4 regions of the Thalassolituus hydrocarboniclasticus genome follow, and region 1 is predicted to be linked to each of the others. Evidence: predicted binding sites of a transcription regulator. Region 1 holds the regulator's gene; each other region holds the start of a gene.

Region 1 (4,463 bases):
CGAAACTCATCCGTTAGCTCCTTTAAAAACCAAGACTGGACAGTAAGTCATCAACATCATCCTGGCTGGCAACTACGTCTTCACTGGACTTATTAATCTGCGGTCCCTCCGCAGCGATATTGGCGCCTTCCGTCGGCTTTTCAGCCGTTTCAAGATCGGCATGAACTATTCCGGTAATGGAATCGACGTTACCGGCCATCGCAACAAGCTGTACAAGACGGCTTTCCACATCCGTTACCAATGCGGCGACTTTATGAATAACCTGACCGGTTAAATCCTGAAAATCCTGTGCCAGCACGATATCAGATAGCTGTCCCTGCAATCTCTGGGACTGATTCGCACTGTCGATCAGAAACTGATTGATATCTTTGGTTAAAGCACGGAATTCATCCGGCTTTAATTCTTTATTAAGGAAACGTTGCCACTCAACCGATAATGCACTGGCCCGGTCATGGATGTCGGTTGCCAGTGGCATACCGGCATCGGCCAGGTCCATAGTGCGGTTGGCCGATTTATCTGTCATTTCCAGAACATAGGCCAGCTTATCGCTTGCATTATCGATCTCAGATCCCGCGCCCACCGAGTCGACCCGCAGATTTTTGATCGCTTCATGCAGAGCGCGGGTCAGCCGGCCAATCTCATTGTACAGCGTACGGTCACGAACCTCGTTGAGGTTATTAACCAATGCTACCGCCTTGCTGAGATCACCAAGCTCAAGCTGCCTGAGCATGCTTTCTGCAAGGCTTTTGATTTCAGAGCCGACAGCGCTGTTATCGGTATCCAGATTGATCCCGGCCATCAAGTTGTCTTCCTGGTTAACCTTCGACACGTTCAAAGATCTTATCGATCTTTTCTTTCAGCACTGCAGCGGTGAAAGGCTTCACAACATAACCATTAACTCCTGCCTGCGCAGCAGCCACAATCTGGTCACGTTTGGCTTCCGCGGTCACCATCAGTACCGGCAGAGTTTTCAGGCGATCATCGGCCCTGACCTTCTTCAGCAAGTCGAGACCTGTCATGCCAGGCATGTTCCAGTCCGTCACTAAGAAGTCGAAATCACCATTCTGCAACATGGGAAGTGCGGTTGTGCCATCGTCAGCTTCCTGGGTATTGGTAAACCCCAGGTCGCGTAACAGATTTTTGACGATTCGTCTCATCGTTGAGAAATCATCAACGATCAGAATTTTCATGTTTTTGTCCAAAACGACCTCCAGTAATCGACTCTCTATATTCCAAGTCGTTCCTAAGGTTTAGTGTAGACACAGTTATCGCTTTATCCAGAAACAAAGCGCTCAGAAAAGATTTTTTTCAATAACAGGAAGGAGTTAGGACAACCAGCCGCCAAGACGGGCACGCAGGCGATGAGCTGCCTGACTGTGCAGCTGACTGACCCTTGATTCACTGACACCCAGCACAGCGCCAATTTCTTTCAGATTCAGTTCTTCGTCATAGTAGAGTGCGAGTACCAGTTGCTCTCTTTCGGGTAAATGACGGATAGCGTCGGCGAGTTGACGCTGAAAGGACTCACGCTCGATGCCATCCAGTGGATTCGGAGATTCATCCTCAAAGACATCGAAGCCTGATTCGCTCTTCTCCACAACCTCTTCAAAGCTGAACAGCCGACAGCCGGCACTGTCTTTCAGAATCGCGTGGTATTCATCCTGACTGATGCCAAGAAAGCCCGCGACTTCGCTGTCTTCAGCATCACGGCCTTTTGCGCTTTCGATCTGTTTAATGGCTTCACTGATACGGCGGGAATTGCGGTGAACCGAGCGTGGTGCCCAGTCACCTTTGCGGATTTCATCCAGCATGGCACCACGGATGCGGATACCGGCGTAGGTTTCAAAACTGGCACCCTTGCCACCGTCGTATTTACGTGCAGCCTCCAGCAAGCCAATCATACCGGCCTGAATAAGGTCATCGAGCTGCACGCTGTCAGGCAGGCGGCCGATAAGATGGTGAGCAATACGCTTTACCAGCGTCGCATGCTCACGCACCAGTTGTTCATAATCGTGTTTTTGTACGTCGGAATACACCAGACAACTTCCTACTGACACTCGTTATGCCCCGGCTTCCTGAACCAACCGATCTACAAAAAACTCCAGATGCCCCCGGGGGGTTGAAGGCAGTGGCCATGAATCTACTTTTTTAGCCAGCGCACGGAATGCTGTCGCCGCTTTGGAGCGCGGGTAGGCATCGATCACCGCTTTCTGGCGCTGCACAGCACGCTTAAGCGCATCGTCCTGGGGAATGGCGCCGACATACTGCATAGCCACTTCCAGAAAACGATCCGTCACTTTAGTAAGTTTGGCAAATAAAGCATTACCTTCCTGCGGTGTACGAACCATGTTGGCAACGATACGGAAGCGGAACAGCCCATAATCACGATTCAGCAGTTTGATCTGCGCATAAGCGTCGGTGATTGAGGTTGGTTCATCGGTGACCACCATCAGCACTTCCTGCGCAGCACGGACAAAACTCATCACACTGTCGGAAATTCCGGCCGCGGTATCAATAATCAGCACATCAATATCATCGCCAATATCGCTGAAAGCCTGAATCAGGCCGGCATGTTCAAGTGCATTCAGCTGTGACAGTTTCTGTGTACCGGAAGACGCGGGAACAACACGGATGCCGCCCGGTCCTTTAACCATCACATCACGCAGATCACATTCGCCCGACAGAACATTTTCGATGGTTTTGTTAGAACTGATACCCAGCAGAATATCAATATTCGCCAACCCCAGATCCGCATCGAGAACCACCACTCTGCGTCCCATTTCGGCCAGGGCGATAGCCAGGTTGACCGAGACATTGCTCTTGCCGACACCACCTTTACCGCCGGTGACCGCGATGACCTGCACAGGATGCCTTGCCATTAGTCGTTATACTCCGTGTTGAATACTGGAATGCTGAGTGGCGAAGCTCATGGCTTCGGCGGCCTGCCAGCGGGTACGCGCCATACGCGCCATCTGCTCCGCCAGTTTCACCAGTTTTTCAGCATCCGGATAATGCACATCGTCAGGGATGTGCGGACCATCAGTCACCAGGGTGACCGGCAGCTGGGTCAGCGCCGACACACTCATGGCAGGCCCAAGACTGAAACACTCATCCAGCTTGGTAAACACACAACCCGCCAAACCTGCTGCTTTAAAATGTTCATAGTTTTCCTGCAGGCAACGCCCCTGACTGGTCAGAGGCAATACCAGCAGCTTTTTCAGACGCGCTCCGGCCTGTTTAAGCATAGACAATTGCGCAGCAAAATGTGGATCCTGACTTGCCAGTCCGGCGCTATCAACCAACACCAGCTTTTTATCACGTACGCTGTCGAGTACCTTACTCAGGTCACCATTGACCGGCACAACATGCAGGGTTACACCAAGAATGCGGGCAAAGGTGCGCAGCTGGTCGTGTGCTGCTACGCGGTAATTATCGAGGGTGATCAAAGCCACCGATTCAGCGCCGTGGCGGATCACAAACTGTGCTGCCAACTTACCGATGGTTGTCGTTTTTCCTGCACCGGTCGGGCCGACGAGAGCATAAATGCCACCGCGATCCAGCAATCCGTTCGGTGCTACCGGCAGATCAGAGGCAATCAGCTTCAGCGCTTTTTTCCACGCATCTTCAAGCGGGACATCACCATCAATACGACTGGCAACGCGATCCGCCCAGGCCGCTTCCAGCCCGACATCCTGACAGCGCTGCCACAATTGTGACTGCTGCCAGGTCAGTGGCCGGTGGGTATCCCAGGCACTGCCCTGATGGCTGACCATCCAGTCTTTCAGCTCGCGCAGCTCCCCGCTCATTTGCTGAATAACGTTGTTGTACCACTCGCCTTCCTGATCCGCACGCTGGCGCAACATACTGTCTTCAGTGGCATTGCGGCTATTGTCAGCACTGGACTTGCCGGAACTGGCAGGCGCCGTACGACGGAAATCATCATTTTTCAGGCCGCTTAATACTGCAGACAGCGATTCGGTACTGGAAAGGTCGCTCTGGCCAGCAAAGGCCATACGTTCTTCATAGCGCTCATCACGTTTTTTCAGCGCTGGCTGTGGTTCGCGGGATGCCGCTTTCGCCTGTTCCAGCTCCTGCTGCAGGCGCAGCTGGCGCTCAATTTCCGCACGCTCCTGCTCGTGGCCCGGCTGATAATCCAGAGCGGCGACCACTTCAAATCCGTCCGCTACTTTCTTGCTCGACAGAATGACCGCATCCGCTCCCAGTTCCTGGGAGACCAGACGCAGTGCCAGCTGCATATTGGCTGCGGTGAAGCGTTTAACTTTCATAGTCAGCACTCATGATTCGTAAGGGCCTATTTGCCGCCAATACTGGCGACAATGGTAATACTTTTGTTGTCCGGAACTTCCTGATACGCCAGCACCTGCAGTTGCTCAATGCTGTTACGTACAAACTGGGCCATCGCCGCACGCAGCTGGCTGGTGACCAGCAGCACCGCCGGATTA
Region 2 (4,463 bases), 1.4 Mb from region 1:
AATCAATTATTAAAAATATGGTTAATATGACAATTCGAGGTTTGAGTTCTCCACATAAGCCACGAACCTGGCTGGGAGAAAACGGCATTGTCTACCATGACCTTCATGGTTTCAGTCATCTGACCACCAATCTTGTACGCTTTATGCACAACGCCCATGCGCGCATTGCCGGGCGGCAAAAGCGGCCGGTACTGCTGCTTGGGCAGGATATTCTTACGGTTGATTTCGAAGTTCAGATTTTTGCCTCACACCCGGATTTGCTGCGCACAACCAGTGCCATGGCGATTGTCGGCGACTCTTTTATGCTGCGCCATCTGACGTCTATGTTTCTCAGTTACCATGCCCCGGCCTATCCGGTTCAGCGCTTTGACCGGCGTGACGAGGCGGAGTCATGGCTTGGCGGCATTGCCGCCCGGACTCAGAACGGCTGACTCCGGGCGGTTTTTGATCGTTCAGATCTTTTCTATGCGGCCTTTCATGTGCACTTTGTCGCCCTGGGTATTACGTAATTCAAAGTCGATACCGCTGCTTGTCACGGTTTCCGGATTCAGGGTTTCGTGCAGGTTGTAGTTCAGCTCTACTGTCGAGGGCAGGAATACCGGCAGTTTGAACTCGACCTGCAGGCGGCAGGCATCACTGCCCAGCAGCGGCTGCAGCGCTGCAGCTGTACGGGCTTTGCTCCACATACCATGGGCAATGTGGCTTTTGAAACCAAACAGTCTGGCTGACAGGGCGTATAGGTGAATCGGGTTGGAATCACCTGATACTCTGGCATAGCGGCGACCCAGATCGCTGTTCAGGGTCCAGCGTTCGGCGGTGGCGAATGCTGGCAGTTCTGTGCGTTCTTTACGCGGGCCCTTTGTTGCAGAGCTGCGCATTCTTGCCAGGTTGGTACTGACAGACTCCCATACTTTTTCTCCGCCGATGGTAATTTCGGTATGAATATCAAACTCCAGTCCCTTGTCGGTCTGCTTACTTCCGGAAAAGTGGCAGCGGATATCCAGTTTTTCTTCCTGACGGATGGCCCGGTACTGGGTAATGTCGTTGCGGATATGAACCAGTCCCATCAGCGCTAGGGGAAAGTGTTTGTGCAGCATCAGTTCCATATGCAGCGGAAAGGCCAGTACGTGCGGGTAGGTCAGTGGCAACAGCGAAGACTGACTGCGGAAGCCGCAAACACCGGCGTAGGCTGCCACACGCTCAGGCCGGGCTTTGACGCCCACCTGTAAGGCTTCAATGTCCGGCATTGTAATATCGCGCTGGCCGGATCCGCGGGCCAGCAGTGCCCGCAGATATTGCCCCAGAGTGCCCGGAGTCGCACTGAATTGCATGCGTATAGCTTGAGTCATAACCACGGCGTCCTTAATTAATATTCTGATCAGACAAGGGTGAGACTGGTGAGTATAGAGCCGGCTTACGGGGGGCCATTGGCGCAGCCTGTTGGTGCCCGGCGTCAGTTTGGTCAATAGGACTTGCAGCGGCCTGTTTATCTGGCAGAATTCGCCAACACTCATCAGGAATTTCAACGACTTATGTCCGGTGGAATGACAGAACTGCGTGACTCTGGCGTTATGATCCAGCTGGCTCATCAGGCCATGCTGAAGATGGGGCTGGATGTGGATGCGGTGTTTGCGCGTCTGGGCGTCACTCCCGAACTGCTGGCAGACCGGAATATCCGTACCCCGCATGAAGCTCAGCTGATTTTCTGGCATGTGCTCGAAGAGGTCAGTCGGGATGCTGATATCGGCCTGCATCTTGGCGAACATATGCCCGTATACAAGGGGCAGGTGCTGCAGTACCTGTTTCTTTCCAGTCCAACCTTTGGCGAAGGGCTGAAACGAGCCCTGAATTATCAGCGCCTGCTCAGCGATGCATCCCAGGCCAGTACCGGTATTGAAGATGATCAGGCTTATATTCTGGTAGAGAGCGCCAGTGACCGTGTGGCCGGCCTGCGTCATCTGAATGAGTGTATGGCACTCGGCCTGATTCGTTTCTTCCGTTATGTAACCGATGACGCCTTTGTGCCATCCTGCGTGCACTTCAGCCATGAAAAACCGGCTGACAGCACAGAACATGAACGGATTTTTGCCTGCCCGGTTCTGTTTGAGCAGGAAGATAACCGCATTTACTTCAATACCCAGTTGCTGGACCTGCCTTCCTCCCATGCTGAGCCTGAGTTGTTGCAGCTGCACGAAAAACTGGCAATAGAACATGTTGCCAAGCTGGAGCGTCAGGACATCGTCACCCGCGTGTATAAAGTGTTCGGTGAAATTCTGGAGACAGGGCAGGTCAGTCTTGAGGATGTGGCTGAGCGTCTGGGAATCAAATCCCGCACTCTGCGCACCCGTCTGGCGGAAGCGGGTACTAACTTCAACCAGTTGCTGGCCGATTACCGCTGTAACCTTGCCAAGCGTTTACTGTCCGGTACCGATGAGAGTATCGACGAAATTGTTTACCTCACCGGTTTTTCCGAGCCGAGTACCTTCTACCGGGCTTTCAAGCGTTGGACCAGTCAGACGCCGGTTGAATACCGCAATCAGCGCAAACAGTCCTGAGCGGCATTGATTACAGGCCGAAAGCAGCCCTGTTCTGGCTGCTTTCGGGCAATCTTTGAGTTCCTTTCATAATAGTGTTCATTTTTTGATCTGGTTTTCTTCGTGTGCCTGAGCCATTGTAATCGGGTTTTTATTCGGAGGATTTGTTATGAGCCAGACGCAAAAACTATCGCTGATTCAGCCGCTGGTTGAACATATTATGCAGACTCAGGATGTAGCCGAGTGGCGTCAGGCCTTGCTGGATCAGGGAATCATGAGCAAAGAAGAGGTGATCGCGCTGGACCAGAAGGCATTGCATGCGGCGTACAAAACGTTAAAAACCATGCAGCTGCTGAATGAGCATCCGGATCACATCATGAACGAAATTGAGCGTAATAAAGTCTGCTGGAAGCTGGATTTCGGCTACGACTATCATCAGGGAGCGGTCTGCTACTGACCTGCAGGCCTGTACTTTTATCAGCCTGTTAGCGCAAACAGAAAAAGCCCGCCAGTGCGGGCTTTTTTTATCTACTGACTAAACTGTCACAGGGTTCAATTTCCGGCGGCGCCGGCCGATAACCCAAAGAACAGCAACACAGTCTGAGCGGAGGCTATATGGCAATCACAATTACCCCCTCGCAATACCGGAATTACGGTATGCAGAATCCTGAGGGCAGTAAGAAGACCGCAGCTTCTGCCAGTGATGTAAAGCAGGGGGCGGCAGCCGAATCCCTGGCTAAGGCACTTCCCGGCGTTGTACAGCTGGATAAAAAGCAGAGCCCTGAAGAAACCGCTTCAGCCATCCTGCGCCATGTACAAAATGGTATTAACCAGCTGCGTTCTCAGGGGGCGGATCAGAGTCGTATCGATCAGCGCCTGCAGGCTGCCCGCGAAGGCATTGCCAAAGGTTATGCCCAGGCAACAGAGATGCTCGACGGTATGGGACTGCTGGATGACGAGTTAAAAGGGCAGATTGCTGCCGGACGTCAGCTGGTCGATGACGGTCTGGATCAGCTCGCCCGCCCGGCAGATCAGAGTCGTGCATTGCTTGCCAGCAAAAGCTCACTCAGTGTGGCCAATGAGTTGTCTCTGCAGGTTCTGACCCAGGAAGGCGATCGGGTGACGGTGCGTTTCTCCCAGGGCAGCAGTCTCAGCACGTCAATCAGCCAGGATGGGCAGGGTAATTCGGCTTTCAGTTTGCAGGCATCGGCTCAGCAAAACTGGAGTATGGAAGTAAATGGCAGTCTGAGTGATGCCGAGCGCACCGCGCTGGCGGGCCTGTTTGATGATGTGCAGGCGCTGAGTGAGCGTTTTTTTGCCGGTGATATTGGTGCGGCTTTGGGACAGGCAATGGACCTTGGCTTTGATGGCAGCCAACTGGCGGCGATGAGTCTTAATCTGACGCAACAAACAGTTGCGACCTCAACCAAAGCCTATGCCAGTGTTCAGCCACAGTTGCCTACACCAGAGCTGGAATCGCTGAAAGCGCCGCTGGCGTCTTATGTGGATGCTTATATGGCTGCGCTGGAAAAGGCCAGACCGCTGGCTGATGCGCCGCAGACCTTGCAGGATCTGGTGAATCAATTGTTGCCGGAAGAAGAACGCTTACCGGTCTGGAATTCTTTCCATGAGGGGTTGAATTCACTGCTCGCTAATAAAGCCTGAGCGTAATTTCTTTTTCTCCTTCTCTCGGCGGCAGACTTTTTGTCTGCCCCGGTGCTAACCGCTATACTTCCCCTGTCTGTTTTTAACTGGAATAACCAGATGGCACTGGTTTTATTTGGCACAGAGGCCTGTCATCTGTGTGAACTGGCACAAGCGGTAATTGTGAATGTCGCCAGCCAGATAACCCTCGATGTTTATATCGAAGATATTGCTGAAACAGAAGCTCTGGCAGAACGCTATGGTTTGCGGATTCCGGTGCTGCTG
Region 3 (4,463 bases), 1.3 Mb from region 1:
CCCTGAGCTGCCGCTGTCAGCGCTATCGCGGCGACAATGATTTTTGCCTTCATATTTTCTCCCTGAGCAACACGGGCATAGGCCCTGCCGTAATTCAAAGAAGAATTGTGAAGTCAAAAGCGGCGTGCCTTCTATCCTGCAAAAGATTGAAGCTGATACCTTATCGCGTTAAGCCGTGGCACTTTTATAAGAAAAGCCGGCATGAAATAACCTGCCGGCACGGGGTTCAGCCGGCGGACCCACCCGCATCATCTGCCGCCAGCCTGTCGAGAATCGCGCAGTGCGACTGATCATCGCCGGAACAGGCGGCCACCATATCCTGCAAGGTGCTGCGCATGGCATGCAGCTCCTGAATTTTATGTTCCACTTCCTGCAGATGCTGCCCGGCCAGTGCCTTAACCTCACGCGCAGAGCGCTGCGGATCGGCCCATAGCGTCAGCAGCTCACCGATTTGCGGCAGTGAAAACCCCAGCAGCCGTGAACGGCGGATAAACCTCAGCATTTCCACATCCTGTGCAGAATACTGGCGATAACCCGCCGCAGTACGCGCTACCTCAGGCAGCAGCCCACTGCTTTCATAGTGGCGGATCATCTTTGCCGATACACCGGCCTGCGCGGCCGCTTCACCAATGTTCATGACGACTCCGGTTACTTAATACCGTCATCATGGTACAGAAAAACTTAAGCAGGAAAGAAATAAGATGGGAAAAACCAGCGGACAATTCCGCTGGTTTTTGATGCAGCAAGATATCAGGGCAGCAGATCAAGCACGACCTGACCGGAAGCACCCAATCCATTACTGGCAGTCACGGAGTAGTTATAACGCCAGACATCCGGGCCTTCTTGCGAGAACTGAACGCTCTGTTCACCCAGAGTAAAACTGTTAACAATTTCACCGGCATGGCCATTCTGTCCGACATAGGCTTCCAGATAAGGTGGTATTACGGCTTCGGCCACATAAAGTTGCAGATCGTTTTCATGACTCAGGGCCACCGTACGATACCCTCCGGTTTTGTTTTCAATAAAAGCACAGTGAATAGCAGAGGTACTGTCACCTTCGGTATCTGACCAGTTAAGCGAAACAGAGCCAACGCTGTCGGTACGATCACTGACTTTATAAAAATCCAGTTCAATCGTAACGTTTTCCTTATAGTAGGAAGCGGAGCTAAACCTCACCGTTCTGGACCCACTGGCTTTATAAGTCAGGTGACGGGTTGTCTCAATTAAGAATTCGCGTCCGGCTTTTTCGCGTTCGGTCACAATCTTACCAATGGTGATATTCATAGGGTCAAAACCACCATTGCAGTTCGCCATTTCCCAACCACCACCTGCCTCCGCGCTTCTGTTACGGATAATCAGGGTTTCAAGACGACTTGATTCAGCAATATTACTGATCTCGACGTTCACCATTTCTGTGCGTTCCTGGCGAATATTCACAACACCGACCCAACTTCCGGCGTAACCACTACCGTTCAATTGTTCTGAAGCTGCAATATAAGGTGCCGGATTAAAGCGCTCTACGCCGGAAGAATCAGAACTATCACCCGCGCCACCACAAGCGGTCAGTAATGAGACAGAGACGATAGCAAGGGAGAGGTATTTCACAATCTATTCCATTAGTTATTTATTGTTTTCACGATAATAACGATGAGCTCTGATCAAGCCAAGTTTTCATTAGAAATCTGCAGATTTTCAGCAGCCATATGCTATAGAACAACAATTCATGAACAGCTATTTATCAATACGTTAATCATCTTAATGTTATCAACAGCACGGCCGAAATCCTGTGCATAACCCGCCAAAAGGAAACGGCCATGAAGATTGTTCAGTCGCAGGTTCAGCTCAGTGCTCAGCAAAAAGATCTGTTATTAAGCGCACGCCTTACGGGCATGTCGGTGAGTGTTCCGGCAGGTGATGGCGAGCATGACGGCAGCAATCCCGCCAGCGGCAGCAGTGCCAGTGCCGGCATTCAGCTGTCGCTGAGCACCCGTACCGAAAGCAGCCAGGCAGTGAGTCGCAGCAGCAGTGTGACCCATGCCGATGGCCGTCAGCAGCAATCGTCTTCAGCCTACCTGGCACAACAGCTGACCGAGCAGACCACCCAGCTGAATGTCGTCGTCAGTGCTGTGAATGCCCGGCCGGGCAGCGCTGGCCTTGGCATACAGGTCGAGGTACAGAGCGTATTGCAGGTTGAACGCGAAGAGTCGCTGGTCTTTGAAGCGCTGGGTCAGGTACAGACCGAAGACGGCCGTCAGATTGATTTTATGCTGGCGCTGGATTTCAGCCGTTATACCCGCGCCGAGCAGACCAACCTGTTTCAGGGTCAGCTCAACCTGATCGATCCGTTAATGATTAATCTGAACGGCGGTGCGGTCGAGCTTTCCGACCAGAGCTTCAGTTTTGACCTGAACGCCGATGGCCAGAATGAGAACATCGCCCGTACCGCCGCCGGCAGCGGTTATCTGGTATTCGATAAAAACAACAACGGCATTATTGATGACGGCAGCGAAATGTTCGGCCCGCAGAGTGGCAACGGCTTTGCCGATCTGGCGCAGTACGATGACGACGGCAACGGCTGGATTGACGAAAACGATGCCATCTTCAGCCAGCTCAGCCTGATGGAATTTGATGACGAAGGGCCAACCCTGCGCTCCGCCGCGGAAGCCGGTTTAGGCGCATTTTTTCTTGGTTCTGCCGCGTCCGATTACGAGCTGAAAAACGACGCGGGCCAGGTGCGCGGAGTGATTGCCCGCTCCGGTGTTGCGCTGAATGAAAATGGCGAAGCGCTGTTGCTGCAGGAAGTGCATCTGAATACTCCGCCTGAGCTGCCGCAATACGCCATTAGCCGCGGCAACCTCGCCCTGAGCAGCGAACAGGGCACAGTTAATCTGCAGTCGCCGCTGAGTTTTTTTCAGTTCGATAACGAACTGCTGAACCGCCGCGATGAACAGACGCGGGTACAGCTGCACTTTGAACCCGATCAGGATGCACAACTGGTGGCCGCAGGCCCCCTGCCGGGAACAGCCGCCGCTGGTCATCATGCCAGTAACGGCACTCACGACAACACCCTCAGCAACAACACCCTCAGCAACAACACCCACAGCAACAACACCCACAGCAACAACACCCACAGTAATAACAACGGCAACGCCGGCAACAACACCGGCAACAACGCCATTCAGGGTCATGCACCCCGCCCGAATGCGCCCCTTTACGATGATATGCAGCCGCGCCGCATGAATATGCGCCAGTGGGCCGCCGATGCCATTAACCGCTACCACAGTGAAGAGCAGCGCAAACCCAGTGGTAAAGATGCCCATGTGTATGTCGATATTCCCGACCCGGTGCAGGCCACCCCGCTTAACCTGCGCGACGAAGTCGGTGCCGGCAGCAAAGATATGGACAACAAACTGAAAGCCCTGCGCGCCACCATTGAAGAATTAAAACAGATGCGCGAGCAACAGCAGCAAAGTCAGAAACCACTGGCGCTGTATCAGGCCATTGGTCATTTGCAGGGATAAAAACCGAACTGAAAATCTGCACAAAAGCGGCGGCCTGCTACCGCTCTGGCGGACAGCCCCTGCCGCTTTTTTTCCTTTAAGGCCGCAGTGCAGAGCAAGACCGCAGCCTGCAGCGCCATGGCATACATACTGCTTTCTGACATAACCATCAGAAAAGGAGGCAGGGTATGAACATTAACCGCACGGAGGCATTTGCCGCCATCAGTCAGAACCCGGGTACAAAAAAGGAAAAAAACAGCAATACGGTATTTGCCGATCTGTTGCGCGCACAACAACAGGCTCAGCCTGCGACAGAACCTGTCCGTGCAGTAACAGCCACATCGCCTGTTGCCGCTGCGGCACAGAAACCGGCAACGTCCGCATCCGTAGCAGAACCAGAAGCCAGTTCAGAAAAAAGCGCCGTACAGGAATTCCGCGACTACATGGCAATGAGCGATGCCGAAAAAATGCGCGCCGCCGTGCTGAAAGAAATGGGCCTGACCGAGGAAGAGTTTGAACAGCTGCCACCGGAAGAACAGCTGGCCATCGAACAGAAAATTATCGAGCGACTGAAGCAGGAAACCGGCGTCAGCGATACCGGCTTTAATACCAAAGCCATCAGCCTGTTACTGCAGGAAGTACCGCAGCCAGGCTGAGCTTATATTGCTTATTCAGCACCCGCCACACGCAGTGCCGCAGCATACTCTTCGCCTTTGCTGTGGCTGGCGATGGTTTGCAGAATGGTTACGCCTTCGGCATTTTTCGCATTCAGGTTATGGCCTTCGGCTTTAAACAGCTCCACGTATTCGGCAAACACTTCCGGCACCATATGACGGTAAGCGCGGATGGCGGCAACGTAATCAGCATCGCTGCCGTCATAGCTGTTGGCGCTCAGAAATTCACGCAGCTGCGCTTCTGACCACTCACCACCAAATACTTTTTCTTTATCTTTCTTCTGCATGA
Region 4 (4,463 bases), 1.5 Mb from region 1:
TTTTTAAAATAAGGATGACTGACTATCGTTAAGCGGCAGCAGGTGAGGTGGGAGGCATGGTACTGCAGATTGGGCGCCGTGCTGGCACCTGCCCCGGATGGGGCAGGCCGATAACGCTCAGTCGAGCAGGAACTCCTGCCATTCGCTGAGCAGTTCTTTAAAGTCGTCGAGGCCACAGGCGGCAAAGGATTCGGCGTCGTAAAACTCCAGATCTTCGCCTTCCAGTTCTTCCAGCGAGTGATCCTGCAGCAGCACTAAAGCAATTACCTCGGCGTCGTCACGGGTCAGGCGCAGTAAGAAGTCGCGCCCCTGCCACTGAAATTCAGTCTGTTGGCCCTGTTCCAGACTGCTGACAGCCTGCAACAGACGGCTCAGCTGCTCGGTATCGGCACCCAGTTCGTCGGTGAGCCAGAGGCCAAAGGCTTCGTGGTCCATCGACAGGCGTGCGCAGGGCAGCTGGCGTTCATTGTAGAAAAAACGGTAATCCATAAAGGGTCTTCGTGTGGTCAGTCGTTGTCGTCACTCAGGTCGGCGCCAGCCAGCGGCCAGCCGCCCAGATCTTTGTAACGATTGATAATAAAGCAGAACAGTTCGGCGGTTTTGTAGGTGTCGTAAGCGGCACTATGCGCAGCACTGTTGTCAAAATCGATACCGGCCATTTTGCACGACTTGGCCAGCACGGTATGACCGAGGGCCAGCGCGGCAATGGAGGCGGTATCGAACGACGAAAACGGGTGGAACGGATCGCGCTTGATATCGTTGCGGGCAACCGCGGCACGCAGAAAACCATGATCGAAGTGGGCGTTATGGCCGACCAGCACGGCGCGGTTGCAGCCGTTGGCTTTGATCTCACGGCGTACGGTCTGGAACATGGCGGTCAGGGCGTCGATCTCAAATTCGGCATCGCGCTCGGGGTCGAACGGATCGATGCCGGTAAAATCGAGGGCTTCCTGCTGCAGGTTGGCGCCATCAAAGGGGTGAATATTGGCGCTCAGGGTTTCATTCGGATGCAGATAGCCATCCTCATCCATGCGCAGTGTGACCATGGCGATTTCCAGCAAGGCGTCGGTTTCGGCATCGAAGCCGCCGGTTTCAACATCGACAACCACGGGTAAAAATCCGCGGAAGCGCTGTGCCATCATGGTTTTTTCCTGTTTCTCTTCACTCACCCTCAGTACTCCAGTTTCCAGCGCAGGGTTTCGCCGGCACGCAGCGGCACAATAACATCTTTGCCAAACGGCAGTTCGGCCGGCGCCTGCCAGTCTTGTTTGATCAGGGTAATTTCGTCGCTGTTACGCGCCAGACCGTAGAAGTCCGGGCCGTAATGGCTGGCAAAGCCTTCCAGCTTATCCAGCGCGCCGAGGTCTTCGAAGATTTCGGCATACAGCTCAATGGCGGCGTAGGCGGTAAAACAGCCGGCACAACCACAGGCGTTTTCTTTGGCGCCTTTGGCGTGTGGCGCACTGTCGGTGCCGAGGAAGAATTTGCTGTTGCCGCTGGCGACCACATCCTGCAGCGCCTGCTGGTGGATATTGCGCTTCAGAATCGGCAGGCAGTAGAAGTGCGGCTTAATTCCGCCAACCAGCATGTGGTTACGGTTGTAGGCCAGATGCTGCACGGTGATGGTGGCGGCAACGTTTTCGCCCTGGCTTTGTACAAACTCGGCAGCGTCTTTGGTGGTGATGTGCTCGACCACTACTTTCAGGGTTGGATGACGGCTGACCAGCGGTGCCAGAATGGTGTCGAGGAATTCTTTTTCGCGGTCAAAGATGTCGATGTGGTTCTGGGTGACTTCACCATGCACCAGCAGCGGCATGCCGTTTTCGGCCAGTGCAGCGGCGATATCATCGAGCTTGCCTAGATCGGTAACACCGGAAGCGGAGTTAGTGGTCGCTCCGGCCGGATACAGCTTAACGGCTACAATGTTACCGGCTGCCTTGGCTTCAGCAATCATTTCCGGGGTGGTATTGTCGGTTAAGTACAGCACCATCAGCGGGTTGAAGTTCAGGCCCTGCGGCACGCGCGACAGAATACGGTCGCGGTATTCCAGCGCCTGTTCGGCATTCATTACCGGTGGCTGCAGGTTGGGCATGATGATGGCGCGGCCCATCACCCGGGCGGTGGCAGGCACTGTATGTTGCAGCACGGCGCCATCGCGTACGTGCAGGTGCCAGTCGTCGGGGCGGGTAATGGTCAAACGGTCAGTCATGCTCTTCAACCTTCAGCTAAAATTGATGGGGCATTGTACCGAAAGCGGCCTTTAACCGCTTAATTTTTCTCGGAATTGGCCGATAACTCACTAAAGCCCCGAATTTAACAGCCTCAACCGGATGTCTATGCACAAACTAATAGCCTTAAGCTGCATGTTGCTCAGCGCTTTCTGCCAGGCGGATGCGGCGCTGGACTACGGCGGTGACATTGAAACCACCGACTGGTCGGTCAGTGGTTCGGTATTTGAGTGCCGTTTTGAGCAGACGCTGGCCGGTTATGGCCGCGCGGTGTTCTATCACGAGGCCGGCGAAGACGTTACCTTTCAGCTCGAAACCCTGAAGAACCTGATGTCGTACAGTCAGGCACAGGTCAGTATTTTGCCGCCGCCCTGGCAGCCGGGGGCCAAAAGCGAAAATCTGGGTGTGGCGCGGATTGTAAAAGACACGCCGAACCTGAGCCTGGATGCTACCCGCACCAATCAGTTTTTACATGCATTGCTGGAAGGTAAATGGCCGGCCATCAGCCATAAAACCTATTACGACAAAAACCGCTTTGTAAAAGTGCATCTGTCGGCGGTGTCGTTCCCGCAGTTTTATCAGGATTATCTGGAGTGTGTGAAGCAGCTGTTACCGGTAAATTACCGGCAGGTGGCACGCTCGAAGGTGCTGTTTGCCAGTGGTGAAGATCAGATTGACGCCACCGATATCAAAGTGCTCGATCGCATTATTTTCTATATCAAAAACGATCCGCGCATTTTTGCGGTGTATCTGGATGGCCATTCCGACAACATTGGCCGCCGTTACGATAACCGCCAGACCTCGAAGGCACGGGTTGAAGATGTGGAGCGTTACTTTATCAAGCAGGGCATCGATCCTGAGATGGTGACCACCCGTTTTCATGGTGACCGTTATCCGGTTGCCAGCAATAAAACCGCCGCCGGACGCGCCGAAAACCGCCGTGTGACCATCCGCATCGAACAGCGGGAAGATATGCCGATACCGGATAATCTGCTGTTTAAGCCTAAAGTCCGCACCCAGACCACCGCCAGCGGCGACTGATACCCGCCGCGCTTTCTTTACTGCTCTTTTTTTGTCCTTTGGGTACGCCTGTTGGCTATCCCGTGCACAATCAGTACAATACCGCCCCTTTCATTATTGCTATCCGCCGGAGCGGGCTGTTTGCCCCCTGTGCGGCCAATCATCATCCTGGAGAATACCCATGTCAGACATCAAGAAAGTGGTGCTGGCCTATTCAGGTGGTCTGGATACGTCCGTGATCGCCAAATGGCTGCAAGAAGAATACAAATGTGAAGTCGTAACCTTTACTGCTGACCTGGGCCAGGGCGAAGAAGTTGAACCAGCGCGCGCTAAAGCAGAAGCACTGGGCATCAAAGAAATCTTTATCGATGACCTGCGTGAAGAGTTTGCCCGTGACTTCGTATTCCCGATGTTCCGCGCCAACACCATTTACGAAGGCGAATACCTGCTGGGCACCTCGATTGCCCGTCCGCTGATCGCCAAGCGTCTGATTGAAATTGCCAACGCTACCGGCGCTGATGCCATTGCTCACGGTGCGACCGGTAAAGGTAACGACCAGGTGCGTTTCGAACTGGGTGCCTACGCCCTGAAGCCAGGCGTAAAAGTAATTGCTCCATGGCGTGAATGGGATCTGACCTCCCGTGAAACCCTGATGGCGTACTGCGACAAGCACGACATTAAAGTTGAGAAAAAAGCCGGTAAGAAATCTCCGTATTCTATGGACGCGAACCTGCTGCACATCTCTTACGAAGGCGACATCCTGGAAGACCCATGGAATGAGCCGGAAGAAGATATGTGGCTGTGGTCTGTGTCTCCGGAAAATGCTCCGGACGAAGCGGCTTACATCACCATCAGCTTCAAAAACGGTGACCCGGTTGCCATCGATGGCGTGGAAAAATCTCCGGCCACCATTATGGAAGAGCTGAACAAGCTGGCCGGTGCTCACGGCGTGGGTCGTGTGGATATCGTAGAAAACCGTTACGTTGGCATGAAAGCCCGTGGCTGTTACGAAACTCCGGCCGGTACTGTACTGCTGAAAGCACACCGTGCGATCGAATCCATCACTCTGGATCGTGAAGCGGCGCACCTGAAAGACGAACTGATGCCACGTTACGCCAAGCTGATCTACAACGGTTACTGGTGGAGCCCGGAGCGCAAAATGCTGCAGGCGGCTATCGACGAAACCCAGAAAGTTGTTAACGGCGATGTGCGCGT

The links. The regulator FliA, encoded in region 1, starts transcription of late flagellar genes. The targets are predictions, from matches to a motif close to CTAAAGTTNNNNNNNNNNCNGCCGATA.
Region 2: the regulator FliA is predicted to act here: its motif matches at 3,086-3,112, upstream of HUF19_RS06425 (DUF5610 domain-containing protein).
Region 3: the regulator FliA is predicted to act here: its motif matches at 1,756-1,782, upstream of HUF19_RS00360 (SPM autocatalytic domain-containing protein).
Region 4: the regulator FliA is predicted to act here: its motif matches at 2,268-2,294, upstream of HUF19_RS05860 (flagellar protein MotY).

Annotation. Positions count from the first base shown of each region.
Region 1 covers NZ_CP054475.1:2,828,619-2,833,081, forward strand. The annotation lists gene HUF19_RS12665 (chemotaxis protein CheA) at 1-10, opposite strand, end outside; gene HUF19_RS12670 (protein phosphatase CheZ) at 23-799, opposite strand; gene cheY (chemotaxis response regulator CheY) at 816-1,190, opposite strand; gene HUF19_RS12680 (RNA polymerase sigma factor FliA) at 1,326-2,057, opposite strand; gene HUF19_RS12685 (MinD/ParA family protein) at 2,061-2,879, opposite strand; gene flhF (flagellar biosynthesis GTPase FlhF) at 2,886-4,286, opposite strand; gene flhA (flagellar biosynthesis protein FlhA) at 4,313-4,463, opposite strand, start outside.
Region 2 covers NZ_CP054475.1:1,453,946-1,458,408, forward strand. The annotation lists gene HUF19_RS06405 (SpoIIAA family protein) at 27-431, shown strand; gene HUF19_RS06410 (MaoC family dehydratase) at 453-1,349, opposite strand; gene HUF19_RS06415 (AraC family transcriptional regulator) at 1,533-2,555, shown strand; gene HUF19_RS06420 (hypothetical protein) at 2,704-2,991, shown strand; gene HUF19_RS06425 (DUF5610 domain-containing protein) at 3,150-4,199, shown strand; gene HUF19_RS06430 (glutaredoxin family protein) at 4,299-4,463, shown strand, end outside.
Region 3 covers NZ_CP054475.1:75,694-80,156, reverse strand. The annotation lists gene HUF19_RS00375 (hypothetical protein) at 1-53, opposite strand, end outside; gene cueR (Cu(I)-responsive transcriptional regulator) at 227-637, opposite strand; gene HUF19_RS00365 (hypothetical protein) at 751-1,605, opposite strand; gene HUF19_RS00360 (SPM autocatalytic domain-containing protein) at 1,815-3,521, shown strand; gene HUF19_RS00355 (hypothetical protein) at 3,689-4,156, shown strand; gene HUF19_RS00350 (PA4642 family protein) at 4,168-4,461, opposite strand.
Region 4 covers NZ_CP054475.1:1,319,505-1,323,967, forward strand. The annotation lists gene HUF19_RS05845 (YacL family protein) at 118-489, opposite strand; gene rnt (ribonuclease T) at 507-1,139, opposite strand; gene pyrC (dihydroorotase) at 1,172-2,209, opposite strand; gene HUF19_RS05860 (flagellar protein MotY) at 2,337-3,269, shown strand; gene HUF19_RS05865 (argininosuccinate synthase) at 3,430-4,463, shown strand, end outside.